3 regions of the Exiguobacterium sp. s28 genome follow, and region 1 is predicted to be linked to each of the others. Evidence: predicted binding sites of a transcription regulator. Region 1 holds the regulator's gene; each other region holds the start of a gene.
What was found. Region 1 encodes LexA, which represses DNA repair genes until DNA is damaged. Its sites were predicted from a motif close to CGAACATATGTTCG; they were not measured.
Positions count from the first base shown of each region.

Region 2: the regulator LexA is predicted to act here: its motif matches at 916-929, upstream of uvrB (excinuclease ABC subunit UvrB).
Region 3: the regulator LexA is predicted to act here: its motif matches at 1,442-1,455, upstream of parE (DNA topoisomerase IV subunit B).

Region 1 covers NZ_JACSLL010000005.1:172,048-174,325, reverse strand. The annotation lists gene KNP78_RS07950 (DNA alkylation repair protein) at 1-650, shown strand, start outside; gene KNP78_RS07945 (metal-binding protein) at 738-1,178, opposite strand; gene lexA (transcriptional repressor LexA) at 1,178-1,798, opposite strand; gene KNP78_RS07935 (hypothetical protein) at 2,003-2,239, shown strand.
Region 2 covers NZ_JACSLL010000001.1:435,663-437,940, reverse strand. The annotation lists gene KNP78_RS02210 (sulfite exporter TauE/SafE family protein) at 1-838, opposite strand, end outside; gene uvrB (excinuclease ABC subunit UvrB) at 983-2,278, shown strand, end outside.
Region 3 covers NZ_JACSLL010000005.1:55,041-57,318, reverse strand. The annotation lists gene KNP78_RS15805 (GGDEF domain-containing protein) at 1-588, opposite strand, end outside; gene KNP78_RS07345 (CoA-binding protein) at 941-1,345, shown strand; gene parE (DNA topoisomerase IV subunit B) at 1,473-2,278, shown strand, end outside.

The DNA.
Region 1 (2,278 bases):
TGGCGAGTGAGGGTTGTCGTCCTCGCCTTCCGTGGGCGGAATCGTTACCGATGTTCAAAGAAGACCCAGCTCCAGTGTTGGAGATTTTAGAGTTGTTAAAAGAAGATCCATCATTATATGTGAGAAAAAGTGTCGCTAACAACCTCAACGATATCTCGAAAGATCACCCAGAAGCTGTACTCGCAGTCTCGCGACGATGGCAGGGCGAGCATCCTCATACCGATTGGATCATTAGACACGGATGCCGGACACTGATCAAGTCAGCCCATCCTGACGCGTTAACGATATTCGGTTATACGCAGGAAACAAATTTAACCGTCGACTCATCGATTTCTATACATCCGAACGTGATCCGCATAGGGGAGGCGTGCGAGATTCAGTACGATGTGTCCATTCGTCCAGGGGATGCTGCTTATGTTCGTATCGAATACGCGATTGAGTTTATAAAAGCCAACGGGAAAGCGAGTCGTAAAGCATTCCTGCTAGCGAATAGAACCGTCGCTGGGGGCGCGCGACTTGCAGCGACCAGAGTGCACGACTGGTCAGATTTGACGACCCGTCGGCATTATCCAGGGGAGCATCGTGTCGTCTTGTTGGTAAATGGACGAGAAGTGGCTGAAAATCATGTCATGTTGCATAAAAGTTGTTGAACTTCTATATAATAAACGGTTCAAAAAAGGGCAACCCTGTCTATTTAGACGGGTTGCCCTTTTTGGGTGTGTAGCATAACGATCTGATTAAAACGCACGTTTTAAGAACGTGGACGCATAGTCGAGCGTCGTATGTAGCGTCGTCGCGAAAACGAGTCCGAAGAAGCATGCTGCCCCGTTCAGGTCGAGCCACGATCTGATAGCTTCCTCATACGGCGTGACCGTGAGCAGAAGCGTGAGCGGGAAACCGAGATAGATGACCCGGATCAGATCGCTCAAGAGCGGAAAATGCGAGAATAACGACCGATGGGGCATAATCTTCACATAAGGGAGCCAAAAGCCCCGAAGCGGTCCCCATCGATAATAGGCGTCCGACTTCAAATCGAGATCCGGGGAGAGCCAGAACGTCCCGATGAGGGCGCCAAGCAGGAACACGGTCGGAACATCGATGTCAATAAAAGGCGTGGCAATCGCAAGAGCACCGATTGCCACGAGATTCGTACGGGTATGTGTCTTGCCACTAGCCATTAGTGAATCGTGCGGTATACACCGATGACCTTCCCTAAAATCGACACGTTATCGAAATACATCGCTTCGAGTTCGTCGTTCTCCGGTTGAAGACGCACTTTCGAAGCTTCTTTATAAATCCGCTTCACGGTCGCTTCACCTTCATCCGTCATGGCGACGACAATCTCTCCATTGTCGGCCGTGTTCTGTTGACGGACGAGGACGCGGTCCCCATCCAAGATCCCCGCGTTAATCATCGAGTCTCCTGAGACAGAGAGCATGTAGACGTTGTCGGAACCGACGACGTGAGCCGGGAGCGGGAAGTGTTCTTCCACGTTCTCGATGGCCGTGATCGGCGTACCGGCTGTGACTTTCCCGATGACCGGCACGTACATGACGGCATCGTGGTCTTCGACGACGGACATCTCTTCATCCAAAATCTCGATGGCGCGTGGCTTCGTCTTATCACGTCGAATCAATCCACGCTTCTCAAGACGGTCCAAGTGACCGTGTACAGTCGAGCTCGATGCGAGCCCGACAGCCTCGCCAATTTCGCGGACCGAAGGGGGATACCCTTTCGCCCGGACCTCAGCTTTTATAAAATCAAGAATCTGTTGTTGTCTTGCTGACATTTTTTTCAATGGATTTCACCTCGATTATGTCGAATAACCTGCGAACGCATCCTATTCTTTATGGGTTTAGTTTAACACAAGAACACATGAGCGCACAAACATTCGTTCGTTTTTTCTGCTTGACCGAACAGAAGTTCTTGTTTTATGATGAGAACAGATAAACGAACAGACGTTCTCGAGAACGTGTATTCTTATTCCCAGGAGGCAATGATTATGAGAGACACAATCAATGGAATCATCTTAGTCGGCATGTTGGCACTCGGTATGTTCGTATTTTTCGCGGTCGGAGAGCTTCGCGACAACGAAGCGGTCGTCGTGACCGAACAAAAAGTCGAACACAGTATTGAAGAAGAAGTCGCCTTGAAAGAGGCGGAGACGCTCGAAGCGCACATTCTCGCTGAGCGAGATGATGAAAAAGACGACAAGACGACGTGGTTCGCCGCCGAATAATCGTTTCTGATTGCGAACATCCCTTCATCCTGTGTATCG
Region 2 (2,278 bases), on a different contig from region 1:
GATTGGTAATCCGGCGTCTGAAGTCGAGGCCGATCCCGACGAGAAAGATGAGCAGGACCATCAAACTCACGTACGCGAGCGGGGGAAAGCTCGTGGCTCCGAGGTCGAGGAGAATCGAAGCGATGACGGCGAGGTAGAGCCAAGCGAGGCGTCGCGAAATCTCTTTATCGTCGTAACGGTCCGTGAGGGATGCCCCAATCGGCGCGCCGATGAACGCCCCGAGGACGAGGGCAAGCGGCGTCACATAATCGAGCGATAGCGACGGCAGATAGCCGACGAGTCCGCCGAGCGAGATGAACAGGACGGCAGCAAGGCTCGTCCCGACCCCGCGATGCGTCGTGAAGCCGAGCCAACTGACGAGGAGCGGGACGATGATGAACCCGCCGCCGATGCCGAGGAGGGCGGACAACAGTCCGGCCATCGCTCCGATCATCATCCCCGCGAAAACGGTCGATTTTTTCGGCTTCTGCGGTTTCGATGTTTTCTTTAATAGCGTAACGGCAAAATAAGATAGGATAGCCAGATAAAATAAGTTCAGTAACCAATCATACGTGCCCGAGATCGAGAGGACGAGGCGGCTCGACAGCTGTGCCGTGACGGCGCCGGTCAGTCCGACCGTGATGCCGGTCGACCAAGACACGTTGCCGAGCGACGTATGTTTCTTCGCGCCGGACAGGCTCGTCCCGACGACGAACAAGAGCGACGTGGCGACGGCCTCTGCTGCCGAATAACCACTAAAGAGCAGCACCGGGACGATGATGACCCCGCCGCCGATACCGAAGAATCCGGACAAGGCGCCGACGATGGCACCGAGCGGGATGAAGAGAAGTGACCACATGACGACCAACTCGTTTCTACTTAGATTCACTCTCCATGATAACGAAAAGCGGAGCGATTTGGGAAGCGTGTCAGAAGCGAATATTTGTTCGTGTATGTGCTATAATCAAGTCAATATGCAAGGAACAGAAAGCGAGGAATATATATGGATAAGATTAGCGTTCCGTTCGACTTACAATCAGAATATAAGCCGGCCGGCGACCAACCGGAGGCGATTCGACAGCTCGTCGAGGGCGTCAATCGCGGCGACCGGTACCAGACGTTGCTCGGGGCGACCGGCACCGGGAAGACGTTCACCGTATCGAACGTCATCCAAGAAGTGAAGAAGCCGACGCTCGTCTTGGCCCACAACAAGACGCTCGCCGGACAGCTCTACTCGGAGTTCAAGGAATTCTTCCCGAACAACGCCGTCGAATATTTCGTCAGCTATTACGACTACTATCAGCCAGAGGCGTACGTCCCATCGACGGACACGTTCATCGAGAAAGACGCCTCAATCAACGACGAGATCGATAAGCTTCGTCACTCGGCGACGTCGGCCTTGTTTGAACGCGATGACGTCATCATCGTCGCCTCCGTGTCGTGTATTTACGGTCTCGGTAACCCGGAAGAATATAACAGCCTCGTCTTGAGTCTCCGTGTCGGGAAAGAGTTGGGCCGTGATCAGATGCTCCGCAAGTTGATCGACATCCAATATGAGCGGAACGATATCGACTTCCAACGCGGGCGGTTCCGTGTCCGAGGTGACGTCGTCGAGATCTTCCCGGCGTCACGCGACGAGCAGTGTTTGCGCGTCGAGTTTTTCGGAGACGAGATCGACCGGATCCGCGAGATGGACCCGCTCACCGGCGAGATCATCGCCGATCGCGAGCATGTCTCGATCTTCCCGGCATCCCACTTCGTCACCCGCGACGAGAAGCTGCAAAAAGCGATCGTCAACATCGAGGCCGAGCTCGAACAACAGCTCGAGAAGTTCCGCGAGGAAGGGAAGCTGCTCGAGGCGCAACGGCTTGAACAGCGGACGAACTATGACCTCGAGATGATGCGTGAGATGGGCTACTGTTCAGGCATCGAGAACTATTCGCGCCATTTGAACTTGACCGAGGCAGGGGCGACGCCGTACACGCTCATCGACTACTTCCCGAAAGACTTCCTACTCGTCGCCGATGAGTCGCACGTGACACTCCCGCAAGTACGCGGGATGTACAACGGTGACCAGGCCCGGAAACAAGTGCTCGTCGATCACGGCTTCCGCCTCCCGTCGGCGAAGGACAACCGGCCGCTCAAGTTTGAAGAGTTTGAGAAGAAGTTGTCACAGGCGATCTTCATCTCGGCGACACCGGGTCCGTATGAGCTTGAACATACACCGGACATGATCGAACAAATCATCCGGCCGACAGGTCTCTTAGACCCGACGATCGAGATCCATCCGATCAAAGGA
Region 3 (2,278 bases), 120 kb from region 1:
CAGACCGTCCCGCGAGGCGAGGGTATGTAGCCGTTCGTTCGTCTGTTCGAGTTCGGACGTCACCTCGACGACCGCCCCTTCGAAGATGAATGACAGCCCGGCGATCAAGGCGATCGTCGCGAGTAAACACGTCACCCCGATGACTTGCTCGAGGGTCGGGCCGAGCGGCGATGTCCCGTCCGTCACGTTCACATATAAATAGCCATAGATTACCATGGCGAGCATCCTCGAGGCGATCCGGATGGCCCGGCTCACGTTCGGCATGAAGAACACGCCATAGGCGACCGTGAGGATGAAGTAGTGGACGTTCGCGCCCCAGCCAAGGACGATTGTCGAGATGATGGCGTTATAGACGACCTCGACGAAGAGACCGATGAAGAACGTCCGATAATATCGTTTATGTACAAAATAAAAAGACAATGTGTAATAGAGAACGCTGAGTACGTTCGACCAGGCAAGGACGGTTACGTCAAGTCGCCAAAACGTGATCAAGAACACGACATGGATGAGCCAAGCGAACACGTTCCCATAAAAAGTGATGCGGTAATTATATAGTGTACCGCGACGTTCCTCATAGGCTGTTCCCACGCGAACACCTCCTTTTTTCAGTATACCGAACCCATCCTCATTTGCCCATGCCTATCCAACAATCGATTAAAATTGACACGCACAAACGCCTTTAAATCGTACGTATAGTTGCGTGAAATAGATATTTCACGCAATGTTCGTTCACACTGCATTTTCATCCGAGACACACATCGACCTGTGAACCGGAGAAATAACGTCATATAATCCGGTTTACATAATAAGTTATGGTGAACCAATTGATTTGTTTTAAAAATTTGAAAGAGTTACAGTTGTATGATAAAAGAAAATAAAGCTTGAAACGGTGATTCAGGTAAAGGTACACTGAGTACGTAAACAAAAGGGGGATTTCAGGATGGACGATCAACGTTTGAAACAATGGCTCACCGAGGCGAAGACGATTGCTGTCGTCGGCGTGTCAGCCAACCCGAACAAGACCGCAAACCAAATCGCAGACTATCTGCTGTTACAAGGTTACACGGTCATCCCTGTCAATCCGACGCTCGAGACGTGGAACGGACGTAAAGTCTATCCGACGGTCGAGAGCATCCCGGGACGCGTCGATATCGTCGACGTCTTCCGACGCAATGAGTATTTGGCCGGCGTGGCCGAAGATGCGGTCCGACATGGGGATGTCGGTCTCGTCTTCAACCAGCTCGGGCTCACCAGCCCGGACGCCGAGCGAATCGCTCGCGATGCCGGACTCGACTACATCGAAAATCGATGCATCTATGTCGAGCACGCCCGCCTTCTCGGTTAAGACCTACCTCCTTGGTAGGTCTCCTTTTTTTCACGAGCCTTGCTCGCGGGGAGGCTTGCCAGAATCCAAAAACAGCTATACAATAGGATAGAAAAACGAACGTGTGTTCGAAATTGAGGTGACGAAGATGTCAACAGATCTATTTAATTACAATGAAGACGCCATTCAGGTGCTCGAAGGACTGACTGCTGTCCGGAAACGTCCGGGGATGTATATCGGTTCGACCGACCATCGCGGGTTGCACCATCTCGTCTATGAGATCGTCGATAACGCGATCGATGAGGCGCTCGCCGGATTCGGTGGCCAAATCGATGTGACCATCCATAAAGATGATGCCATCACGGTACGTGACCACGGGCGCGGCATGCCGACGGGGATGCACGCTTCTGGCAAACCGACGCCGGAGGTCATTTTCACCGTCCTCCACGCCGGCGGGAAGTTCGGCCAAGGCGGCTATAAGACGTCGGGTGGACTCCACGGGGTCGGTGCCTCGGTCGTGAACGCACTATCGAGCAAGGTGCTCGTCACGATTTATCGCGACGGCAAGGTGTTCGAGCAGACGTTTGCCGATGGCGGGATTCCGCAGACGACACTCCTCGAGACTGGCAAGACGCGCCAGACGGGGACGAGCGTCTACTTCAAACCGGATGCCTCGATCTTCTCGACGACGACATACAACTACGACACGCTCGCCGAACGTCTCCGTGAATCAGCCTTCCTATTAAAAGGATTGACGATCACGCTGACGGACGAGCGCTCTGCCAAAGAAGAGACGTTCCATTACGAGGAAGGGATCGCCGAATTCGTCCAATATTTGAACGACGATAAGGCGACGCTTCATCCGATCGTCTATTTCGAAGGGACAGAGAACGATATCGAGCTAGAGCTCGCCTTCCAGTTCACGGACGCCTATTCTGAGAACGTCCTCTCGTT